Regions from separate parts of the uncultured Zhongshania sp. genome, predicted to be linked through region 2. Evidence: predicted binding sites of a transcription regulator. Region 2 holds the regulator's gene; each other region holds the start of a gene.
The links. The regulator PhoB, encoded in region 2, activates phosphate uptake and scavenging genes when phosphate is short. The targets are predictions, from matches to a motif close to TGTCATAAANNTGTAACA.
Positions count from the first base shown of each region.

Region 1 (4,052 bases), on a different contig from region 2:
ACACTTGCGAATAGCGCGCCGCAACTCCTGACGATCCTCTGGGTGAGCTACTGCCTGCGCAACCGGCATAAAACAGGGTTCACCACCGCGTTTTCTTCGACCGAGTTTATAGATATGTTTTTTAAACAAACGTACTTTAGCTGGTGCGGTCAATGGTAACTTTTCGTATACATCCGCCTCTATCGCAGGCCCAATAGTCACCCGTACGGTGCGATTATTCTGTTTGAACATCTCCCTAATAAGCCACAGGGTCGACAGCGGTTTCGCAAGCAATGACAGGGCATAGAAGAATACCGAATTTCGCGCATTGATATGCACAGGCAAAATAGGCGCCTTAGCTTTACTCGCAAATTTAATAAATCCATTGCGCCAACGACCATCGCGAATACCCGCCGGACTAAAACGAGAAACCTCGCCAGCGGGAAAAATAATAACCGCACCTTCGCCGCTCAGATGACTGTGAATTGCCTGCAAATTTTCTTTGCGATTGCGCTTACCGCTCATATTGTCGACGGGAAGCAGCAATGACCGCAGCGGCTTGATGGCATATAGCAACTCGTTCGCAATGACTTTAACGTCGCCGCGTACTTCCGACACCAACTTGAGCAAAGCGAGACCATCGAGACTGCCAATGGGATGGTTCGAAATGATGACAACTCTGCCGCTAACGGGAATACGCTCTTTATCTAACGCGCTTACTGCGTAGCCAAAATCAAAATAATCCAGTCCTTTTTCAATAAAGTCCAAGCCCTGAACATAGGGGAAATCTTTTTCAAACTGCTTAAATTCCGCCTCGTGAAAAAGATATTTTAATAGGGCTGACAGCGTTCGCCTTATACGCGGATTGCCCTTGGAAATTTTAGGGAATTGCTCATCAATCACAGCATCAACGGAAATCATGATATTTACTCCTGATTATTACCCAGCACGCCGCAGCGGGAGAATTTCCGCTTTCACCGGGCCGCCATTGCCTGTCATGCTTTGCAATAAGGTTTGATGTTCCGTCCACTGCACCAATTCTAAATTTCCTTCGTGGGTTTCACCCAACAAGGTACAGTTTTCAATCCAATCACCGTCGTTGCAGTACAACAGACCTTTTATTTTCTTTAAGGCGGGCTGATGTATATGCCCGCATATAACACCATCGAGACCTCGTCGCGCGGCCTCTTTAACTGCCGCATCTTCAAACACGGTAATGACCTGCCGAGCGTTGGGAATACGTTGTTTTATGTACGTAGCCAGCGACCAGTAATTGCGCCCAAAACGGCGACGGAAAAAATTAGCCCAGCGATTTAAAAACAACAGAAAATCATAGGCAGCGTCACCAATAAGATTCTCCCATTTGCTTAGTAAGATATGCTCGTCTAGACAGTCGCCATGGAACATCAATAAGCGTTTACCGCTTACCGTGGTATGGATTGCCTCGCGCTTGATTTCAATAGGACCGAGGATGTGGCCAACATAATCGCGCATCGGCTCGTCGTGGTTACCGGGAATATAGACAACCCGCGTGCCCTCACTGGCTTTGGCAAACAAAGCTCTAACCACATCATAGTGGCTTGCTGGCCAGTGAAAGGTGCGCTTGAGCGCCCATAGATCTACAACATCACCAACAAGATAAAGCGTCTCGCATTCAACACTGTTGAGAAAATTGAGAAGGTAGTCAGCTCGACAATCTTTAAAGCCGAGATGAATATCGGATAGCCAAATCGTTTTGTATCTATTCCTTGTTTCCACGCTCATGCATCCTCTTTATGCATTTGTGGCAAGATTAGGACTTAAAAGTGACAAACAGAGGGCTTTTTGAAGACAGATTTATGACAATTTTATCTGGGACGCTACCAAACCGTCGCCGTTCATCTATGATTCAGACAGCAAGTCTAGAATCATCCACTGGCAAATATATGAAGCCCATCAACAGATACCACACACAGCGAGAAGAAAATAATGACTACCGTTAAAGGATTAATACTCGTCATAGGCTTTGGCTTGAGCGTAACAATGGCAAGTGCTGCCGTAGCAGCTGATACTTCCAGCAGCGCAAGAGACGATGATCTCCAAAAGCAAATTATCCAGCTTCGCAAGGAACTCGATGCACTTAAAAGTATTATACAAAGGGAAGCCGATGGCACACTTCGGGTGGTTTCAGATATGCAGGTTGAGCGCGGTGTCGCAAGCCCGAGCCTGCAAGACAATGGCGGCAGTTTAAGCATCAATTCTCGGCGCGATTTAACGATGGCAACGGCTAAAAAGCTGGTCATAAATTCAGGCGATGAACTTACCCTGCAAAGTGGACAATCTTCGATCACTATGAAGAAGAATGGCAACATCATCATCTCAGGTACTGTATTAGACATACGGGGCTCTTCAGATATTATTGTTAAGAGCCCGACAAATACCTCGCTAAAGGGTAGCAAAATAAATCAAAACTAAACCGAATACAGGCTGGTGCGATGAGATGCTCAACAAACCAGCCTGACCCTATATTTGCGCAGCCAGAGAAATCACGCGGATTCAGGTTTACGCTTTGAATTAAATAAGGTGGCTATCGCGGTGGGATTAGACGGAAAAAATAAATGTAAGTACGACGCGGTCAAACCACGGCTGCGGTAAATTTCTTCGCCCGGCGCTGGATGGCGCTGTCGGCGACCACAGCCAATCGGATCCGGCGTATTATTAGATGCGGAACGATGATGGGCGTGGGCGCGAATATCTCCCTCGGGCAACACCGCGGTTTGCATTCCTTGACAACCACCGCGATCTCGCATCGCCGCTTGACCGCTCAACAGCCCGAGCATCTCAAAGCTATTTCCACTCAGATCACGCAGGCTTTCTAGGCAATACATAAAACCACCGCACTCCGCCAAAATAACCTTATCCGCCAAATAAAAATCGCGGATTTGCGATCGCATCGCACCGTTCTCAGCCAGGGCGCTGGCGTGTAATTCGGGGTAGCCACCTGGCAACCACAACACATCTGCGTCTGGTAATTGCTGATCCTGCAAAGGGGAAAAATACATCAACTCCGCACCCATATCTTTCAGCATTTGCAGATTGGCGGCGTAAATAAAACTAAAGGCATCGTCACGCGCAATGGCAATGCGCTGCCCCAAAAGTAGCGGTGCAACAACTGGCAGTTCACGAGAGCTGAACTCCACCGGCGCGGGCAATGTGGCAAGCGCACCCTGAGCAATCATTGCCGCTGCTTTATTAAAACATTCCTCTAGTTCGTCGCGCACTTCACTCGCTTGCACCAAACCTAAATGACGCTCCGGCAAACTAATTTCAGGGTCACGACTCATTGTTGCCAATAAAGGTAAATGTGCGGGCAAAGCATCTGCTATCAGTTGACGGTGCCGATCAGAAGCGCAGTTATTTGCGATCAAGCCAAGCACACGGACATCATAGCGATAATTCGCCAATCCTGTTGCAAGGGCGGCGGCGGTCTGCGCCATGCCCTTAACATCCATCAGCAATGCCACTGGAATATTAAACGTCGCGGCTAAATCCGCACTAGACGGCTCGCCGTCAAACATCCCCATCGCGCCTTCGACTAAAATTAAATCAGCAGTTTCAGCTGCCTGATAAAACTGATCGCGACAGTAGTCCTCCCCCGCCATCCACAAGTCTAATTGCACGACGGGGTGGCCAGAGGCTTGCTCTAGAATTTGCGGGTCAAGATAATCCGGCCCCATTTTGAAAATGCGAACCTGACGCCCCTGCTGACTATGATAACGAGCAATCGCCGCCGTGATAGTGGTTTTACCCTGCCCCGACGACGGTGCGGCAATAAACAGGGCGGGGCAAAAAACACTACTCATATTGGAGTATCGCTAATGTAGTTGAATTGACGGCAAACTTTCTCATTAGTGAAAATTAATAAGGCAGTTAAGAGCGAACTAAATCGAAGAAGTTATCAACTAACAAATCAGGGTTTGCATCGGCAACGGGGGCGCCATGGTTATAACCATAGCTCACGCAAGCAACTGGCATACCTGCCGCCCGAGCAGCCCTTACGTCGTTGACTGAGTCACCCACCATTACCGTGTTCG
Region 1 is NZ_CAXBHN010000003.1:172,394-176,445, forward strand. It holds gene AAC007_RS05295 (lysophospholipid acyltransferase family protein) at 1-900, opposite strand, end outside; gene AAC007_RS05300 (UDP-2,3-diacylglucosamine diphosphatase) at 919-1,743, opposite strand; gene AAC007_RS05305 (hypothetical protein) at 1,948-2,433, shown strand; gene AAC007_RS05310 (cobyrinate a,c-diamide synthase) at 2,505-3,821, opposite strand; gene AAC007_RS05315 (phosphoglycolate phosphatase) at 3,889-4,052, opposite strand, start outside.
Region 1: AAC007_RS05300 (UDP-2,3-diacylglucosamine diphosphatase) is a predicted target of PhoB. The motif match lies at 1,806-1,823, and genes of this name have one in related genera.

Region 2 (4,052 bases):
CCGAATCAACTTCAGTTGCCGCAATAGCCGCTACTGAAGACAAGGCAACAATGGATCCCGCCAAATACTGTTTAATGTTCACGCACCCTACTCCCAAACCAATTAATTACATTAACGCAGCCACTTTATAGGGCAATTATGACAACTTTGTGACAGTCGCTAGGAATAGTGACGACTTTAAGCCGTCTTAACTTGAACCGCGGCGGAACGGGGAAATACACAGGTAAACACACTACCTTTTTCTGGCACACTTCGAATCCGCAGCTCTGCCCGATGTCGAATTAAAACATGCTTAACAATGGCTAAGCCGAGACCTGTACCGCCAGTGTCCAGCGAGCGACTTTGATCTACGCGATAAAACCGCTCAGTCAAACGCGGTATATATTGCGGCTCTATTCCGATACCGGTGTCTTCGACCTCGAAGTAAGCGTGGTCATCATCGCGGTACCAGCGCAGGGTTATGGTGTCGTTCTCTGCGGTATACCGAGCGGCATTGATCGCTAAATTAGAAAACGCACTGCGCAACTCATTGGCATTTCCACGGATTGAAATCGTATCGTCACATTCAATCACAATACGACGCGGACCTTTCGCCGCGGAGCCGCACTCCTCTCTAATCATCTCCATCAAAGACCGCAAGCTTATAACGGTATCATCGCCGGCTTTGGGAACCGCCTCTAAGCGCGACAACAGCATAAGATCCTGAATCAGCATATGCATACGGCGTGATTGCTGAAGCATCTGGCTTACTGCACGATCCCAGCGCGGGTTATCACCGCCGTGTTCTGAAAACGTTTCGAGGTAGCCATTTATCACGGTTAGCGGCGTGCGAAGTTCGTGGGAAACATTGGCAACAAAATCTTTGCGCATTTTTTCCAAGCGGTGGGTTCTGGTGACATCACGGGCAAAAAGCAATCGATTGCGCTGGCCGAAGAAGTTCACACTAACGCTCAAACTTAAACCGCCATTCACTGGCGACGTCATCTCAAGTGGTGTCTGATAACGCTCCGCTTCGAAATAGCGCAAAAAAGCCGGACTTCGAATTAGGTTGATCAGTTGCCGACCGGTGTCGTCAGACTGTCGTAAACCGAGTAAGTCGTGGGCTGAGGCATTACACCATTCAATATTACCCACGGGATCTAGCATCACAACGGCATCTGACATCGAGGCGAATGAAGAGTGAAGATAGTCGATCATCGCCTGTAATTTGGCGCTATTCTGCGTGGTCTCACGCTGCATGTCATAAATGACATCAAAAACCTGCCCCCACATTCCCGATGCCTCCGGAGGCTCTTTATCAACGCCGCTGTAAAGCCAATCTGACAAGTGCTGCAAGTTGCGTAGCAACCAAGCACAAACCAACAGCGCTGCGATAAATAAAGGCCACAAACCCAAATCAAAAATTGCACAAACAGCCGCTACCGCCGTCAGCAGTAGGCCAATGCGCAATAATTCCGTTTTCCAATTGTAATAGCGCATTAATTCATGTGCGCTAAGCGCAAACACCTGTCGTCGAAAAACGATAACCGGTGCCACGTACCGTCTGGATCAGCAAACCACAGTCTCGTTGATCAGTTTGCAGGGCTTTGCGGAGGCGACGAATATGCACGTCTACCGTGCGTTCTTCGACGTAGACATTGCTGCCCCAGACTTGGTCAAGTAACTGACCACGGCTGTAGGCACGCTCTTGGTGGGTCATAAAAAACTTAAGTAGTTTAAATTCTGTCGGCCCCATATCTAAGGGCTGAGTGTCGACAAAAACGCGATGACTAGCGGGATCCAATTTTAAACCGCCGACTTCAATACTTTCTTCCTGCTCACGGGTGGTAGACCGGCGCATAATCGCCTTAATCCGCGCCATCAACTCACGGGAGGAAAAGGGCTTGGTAATGTAATCGTCTGCGCCGACATCCAAGCCCTGCACACGATTATCTTCATCGTCTTTCGCCGTTAGCATGATAACGAGCAAGTCGCGGGTGAGCTCATCTCTGCGCAAGCGTCGCAACAACTCTATACCGCTTGTGACCGGCATCATCCAGTCTAGCAAGACCAAATCGGGGCGCTGATCAACAATAATACCGTGAGCGTCCTGTGCATTGCTTGCCTCCAGGCACTCGTAGCCGGCAAGTTCTAGCCCAACGCGGATCATTTCCCGTATGGCGGCCTCGTCGTCGACAATCAGTATGGTGGTTGCAGTCATCCCTCTACCCTTTTTTAACAATATTTGTAAGCAGCATTAAAACGACATTTGGTGACAATTTTATGACAGTGCCCGTTTATCTAGATTAATCAAACACTACCGTCTTATTCCCGAGCACTAGCACCCGGTCTTCTAAATGATTTCGCAACGCCCTCGCGAGCACAGACTTTTCGACATCTTTACCCAGCCGAACAAGATCGTCCTTGCTGTAGCGATGCGACACGCGAATAACATCTTGTTCGATTATCGGCCCTTCATCAAGGTGCTCCGTCACGTAATGACTGGTTGCGCCAATCAGCTTCACACCTCGATCAAACGCTTTCTGGTAAGGGTTTGCGCCAATGAATGACGGCAAAAAGCTATGGTGGATATTGATCATTCGCCCCGTGTAAGCTCGGCAAAATTCAGGTTGAATAATCTGCATATAGCGCGCGAGCACCACGCAATCTGCTTGATACTCGCCAGTAAGTTCCATAATGCGCGCGTGTGCCGGCGCCTTGTTTTGGGGGTCAATAGCGACGTATTCAAAGGGAATACCGTGCCACTCCACCATGCTACGCAAATTCTCGTGATTAGAGATGACACAGGGAATGTCACAATCCAGCTCACCGCTATGCCAGCGGTGTAAAATATCTGCAATACAGTGCGAGGCATGACTCGCCAATATGACAACTTTGCGTTTTACCGACGAATCCACCAACTCCCAGCGCATACCGTATTCGTCTGCGATCGGGGCAAAGGCGGCGCGAACAGCCTCCGCCCCCATCTGCAGAGAATCGGCGCGGATTTCATTGCGCATAAAAAACCAATTATTCTCAGCATCAGCATGATAGTTAGCCTCCGTAAGCCAGCCGCCTTGATCCGCTACAAACTGACTTACTCGCGCAACAATACCCACCCGATCTGGGCAACTGATTACCAATCGAAATGTATGATTCATGAAGATGTTTAAACCTTATTCAAAATTCCGCGCAAGGCCTGTGGCAAATCTGCAGGCAATACGACTGTTTTAGCATTGTTTGAGGTTGATAGTTTCACTAAGGCGTCCGCGTATTTCTCGCCTAAAAGATACAAAACTGGCAAATCCTGGTCGCCAACCGCTTCCGACACCAGGGTAATTGCCTCGCCGCTGGCTTTGGCTAACACTACCTGCGCCTCCGCATCGCGACGAGATGCCTCTAAGCGACCATCCGCCTCCAGAATCGCAGCCTGTTTTTCACCTTCGGCTTTAGTCACGGCAGCACGTCGCTGACGCTCTGCTGCAGCTTGCTCTTCCATTGCCTGCTGCATGGTCATGGAGGGATTTATGTCCTGTATTTCTACAGTCTTTAAGGTGATGCCCCAGTCAGCGATATCGGCTGATATCGCTGCTTTCAACTTGGCTTTAATTTGATCCCGTGACGATAGGGCCGAATCCAGCGCCATTTCACCAACAATAGAACGCAATGCGGTTTGCACTAAATTCTGAATGGCAAAGGTATAATTTTCTACGCCATAAACCGCTTTTTCGGGTGAGACGATGTTTATATAAGCAACAGCGTTTGCAATGATGACCGCATTGTCTTCGGTGATGACCTCCTGCGAGGGGATATCCAGTACTATATCTTTGGTGGTGAGCTTGTAGGCTACCGCATCAATGTAGGGGATAATAAAATTCAAACCGGGATTCAATGTGACATGATACTTACCTAAACGCTGCACAATGTGTTTGTAACCCTGTGGCACGGTGCGAACACCCTTCGCTAAGGTCACCACTACCAAAATCGCCAACGCGACTACCACTGCTAAGCCATCCATCGCCCATCTCCTTTAATGACGTAATACCATTTCCAATAAATTGCTTAGTGCGCCT
Region 2 is NZ_CAXBHN010000002.1:169,266-173,317, forward strand. It holds gene AAC007_RS03090 (phosphate ABC transporter substrate-binding protein PstS family protein) at 1-82, opposite strand, end outside; gene phoR (phosphate regulon sensor histidine kinase PhoR) at 178-1,479, opposite strand; gene phoB (phosphate regulon transcriptional regulator PhoB) at 1,493-2,200, opposite strand; gene purU (formyltetrahydrofolate deformylase) at 2,286-3,140, opposite strand; gene AAC007_RS03110 (stomatin-like protein) at 3,149-3,997, opposite strand; gene AAC007_RS03115 (NfeD family protein) at 4,042-4,052, opposite strand, start outside.

Region 3 (4,052 bases), on a different contig from region 2:
GTTTCGCGGCTCCGCCTCAGACAGGCTTTGCTCGCTAGCTTGTTCTATATGACAGTCGCGTCCCATTTACAAGCATCTGGTAGCGACCGCTAACCGGGGTTTAAGCGGCTAGAGCGTAGTTGTCGTCGTTGGCAACTATTAGGTTTACAGCTTTGGATTTACGTGATTGGCTGTCATCACGGCATGCACCTCAGAGCGTTGTAACCGGCGTCGAATCCAAATCGGCCCCAGATCGCTAAGTGTAACGCTTTGCGTTGCTTGCGGCCAGTGAGTTGCCGACTTAGTTTTTGCGTTCTATACGTAGTTTGATGTTGAGCGACTTATTGAGAAGCTCGGCTTCGTCTTCAAGATCGGCGGCAATAAGCGGATTTATGTTGAGCCAATCTTCGGGGATTGAAAGCGATAGTTCGTCTGGGCCACTGCTGCTTAGATTGATTTCCTCAGGCAGTTTTTTGGGTTGTCGGCGTCGATAAAAAATACAGGCGAGGCGGAGTACACAGACCAGCGGCCAATCAGCAGTGACACCGTAAGTTGCGGTGTTGAGTTGTTTGGGTTTGCGGCGATGGTTGGCGACTAAAAAGCTGAGTCGCGCTTGTTCTTGACGGGAAAATCCCGGCATATCGGCGTTGCCAAGAATGTAGGCACCGTGTTTGTGGTAGCCACCGTGGGCGATGGCCAGGCCGAGCTCGTGAAGTTGGGCGGCCCAGCGCAACAGGGCATCTGCTTCTGATTCCGTCGTGCTGATGTGATTTGCCACCGCGGGCAGGAAGCGTGAGCACAAGTCGGCAATGCGGTTGCCCTGCGGGCCGTCTATGCCGTATTGAATGATAAATTGTTTGATGGTGTCTTCGCGTTTGTCGCGGTGGTGAAGGCGACCGGCGAGGTCGTGGATGATGCCTTCCCGAATCGCGTAGGCTGAAACGTGTAGGCCTTGCATGTCGAGTTCTTGAAATAGTGCATAGAGCACCGCGAAGCCGCCGACAAACACGTCTTTGCGATCGTCGCTTAAGCCGGGGATATTTAGGTTGCGGCTGTTGTCAGTTGCTAGTACCTGGTCTTTGAGCTTTTCCAGGCCGTCAGCGGAGATGTAGCCGGCTTCGCTGAATTGTTGTTCTGCGAGAATTTTGCCGATGCTGCGGATAGTGCCCGACGAGCCGACGGCTTCATCCCACTGCGCGCGAAAGGGCTCTACGTAGGGACCGATCATTTGGCGTGCGGCGTTGACGGCTTTTTTGAAGGCTTTTTCGCTGATGTCACCGTTTTTAAAGTAGCGCATGCTGAAGCTAACGCAGCCCATTGGCAGGCTTTCTAGTTGACGTGGCGTGTTGGTGCCAATGACGAGCTCGGTAGAGCCTCCGCCAATATCGAGGACAAGCCGGCGTTGTTTTTCCGGTGCGAAGTCGTTGGCGACGCCTAGGTAAACTAAGCGGGCCTCTTCGGTGCCGGAGATAATATTGATGGGCAGTCCGAGTACGGCTTCGGCCTTTGCCATAAATTCGTTGGCATTGCTGGCGGCGCGGAGGGTGTTGGTACCTACGATGCGAATTTGCCGGCGTGGCACACCGCGCAAGCGGTCCGCCATTTTTGTTAAGCTTTCTAGGGCGCGCTCTTGAGCGGCGTCGCTGAGGCGACCATCGTCGTCCAGGCCAGCGGCAAGTCTAACCATGTCTTTGTGGCGATCTATGACGCGGAGTTTGTCGTCATGAAAACTGGCAATGAGCAGGTGAAAGCTGTTTGAGCCCAGGTCGAGGGCAGCGTAGGAGTCGCTATTTTGGGCCATTGTAATAATATTTCCTTGGTGAAGGTTTAGTGTATCGGCTGGGCAGGCCAAAATCGACTGCTTATATGTGTCATATTAGTGACATGATTTTTTATTAAGCTGATGTGTTGTTTTTATGACACTTTTAAGTGGAAGGGCGGGTAATGAGCGGGCAGAGCGAAGTGACGGCGTGGGTTGCTAAAGAGCTGAGTTGGCTTTCGTTTAATGAGCGGGTCTTGCAGGAGGCCGCTGATCCTGATGTGCCGGTAATTCAGCGCATTCGGTATTTGGGGATTTTCTCAAACAATCTAGATGAATTTTTTCGGGTGCGGGTTGCCGATGTTCGGCGCTTAGCCGCATTTTCGCCGCCATCTAAGCAAGAAGAGTTCAAAGTCTTGCTAGAAGAAATTCGCCAGAAGGTGATGAAGTTACAGCAACGCTTTGACGCGATGTACCGTGAAAATTTGAAAGAGCTGCGGCGCCGCAAGATCTACTTGATAAATGAACGTCAGCTGGACGAGCCCCAAACTAAGTTTGTGCGCAGCTATTTTCATTCGCACATTCAGCAAGAGTTGGTTCCGATTATTCTCGATGACGCCAATCCCATTCCCGAACTAAATGACGCGTCTATCTACTTGGCGATTAAGCTGAGTAGTGAGCAGCAAACCCGTTTTGCCCTGCTTGAAATTCCGACGACTCGCCTGGATCGCTTCATCCGCATTCCCGGTCGCAAGGGCAAGCGTGGCAAGGTGCTCATTGCTTTGGAAAATATGATTCGAGTGTGTCTGCCGGAGGTTTTCCGCGGGATTTTCCCGATGGATGAGACCGCGGCCTACACCATAAAGTTAACCCGTGATGCGGATCTGGAGCTGGGTGAGGAAGTAACGCACACCTTCGTTGAAAAAATGACCCAGAGTTTAAAGCGTCGTAAGAAAGGCGACCCGGTTCGTTTTGTATACGACAGCGCGATGCCGAATGACTTGCTGGAATATCTCGTTAAGCGATTGGGCTTGGGCCGGTTAGACTCTATGATTCCAGGCGGCCGCTATCATAATTCCAAGGACTTTATGCGCTTCCCGAACCTGGGGCCCGCGTATTTAGATAATAAGCCGCTGCCGGTCATTCCTGTGCCGGCGATTGATCAGGCCGCAAATATTCTGGCGTGTTTGCGCCAGCAGGATATTCTGCTTCATTACCCCTACCACAGCTTTAATTATTTAACCGACTTGCTCAAGACTGCGGCGATTGACCCTGCAGTAAAAAGTATAAAGGCCAGTTTGTATCGGGTGGCGTCTAATTCTCATGTGGTGGACGCCTTATTAAATGCGGTCGCTAACCACAAAGAAGTGACCGTGGTGGTTGAGTTGCAGGCTCGCTTCGATGAAGAGGCCAATATCGCGTTATCTCAGCGTCTTACCGACGGTGGTGTGAATGTGATTTTGGGTGTGCCGGGACTGAAGGTGCACAGCAAATTGATTTCGATTGTGCGTCAGGAGGGCAGCGTTCAAAAGTTTTACTCTCATATCGGCACGGGTAATTTTAATGAGAAGACCGCCACGGTTTACACCGATTTTAGTCTACTGACGTATGATCAAGCCATTGGCGATGAGGTGGCGAAGGTCTTCGATTTTATTGCCTACAACTACAAGCGTCATGAATTTCAGCATCTGGGTGTGTCTCCGCTAAATAGTCGTGAACGTCTGCTGGGCTTGGTTGAGACAGAAATTCACAATGCTAAAAAAGGCCGTGAATGCGGGATTACACTGAAGTGCAATAATTTGGTCGATCGCGAATTAATCGATAAATTATATGAAGCCAGTACGGCGGGTGTGTCGGTGCGTCTGATTGTGCGTGGCATGTGTTCGCTGGTGCCAGGTGTTAAGGGGCTGAGCGACAATATTGAAGCGATTAGTATTGTCGATGGCTTTTTGGAACATCCCCGTGTGTATATTTTCCGCAATAACGGTGAACCGCGTTATTTTATATCGTCGGCGGATTTGATGACGCGCAATATCGACTTTAGGGTGGAGGTGACTTGCCCGATCTACAGCAAGCCGCTGCAGCAAACCTTGCAGTCTATTATTGATTTACAGTGGGCCGATAATGTGAAGGCGCGAATTATTGATGCGGCGCAAAGCAACTCGTTTCGGCCGCGCAAGGCGAGTGCAGCGAAAATTCGCTCTCAGTTATTGACGCATAAATTTTTGAGTACAGGGAAGTTGCCGCGAATGGCAAAGCTGGAATACCGCTCAAAAGCTAAGATAAAAGCCGCTAAGTCGAAGGCGAAGAAATA
Region 3 is NZ_CAXBHN010000037.1:5,214-9,265, reverse strand. It holds RNA gene ssrA (transfer-messenger RNA) at 1-229, opposite strand, end outside; gene ppx (exopolyphosphatase) at 281-1,780, opposite strand; gene ppk1 (polyphosphate kinase 1) at 1,924-4,052, shown strand, end outside.
Region 3: ppk1 (polyphosphate kinase 1) is a predicted target of PhoB. The motif match lies at 1,847-1,864, and genes of this name have one in related genera.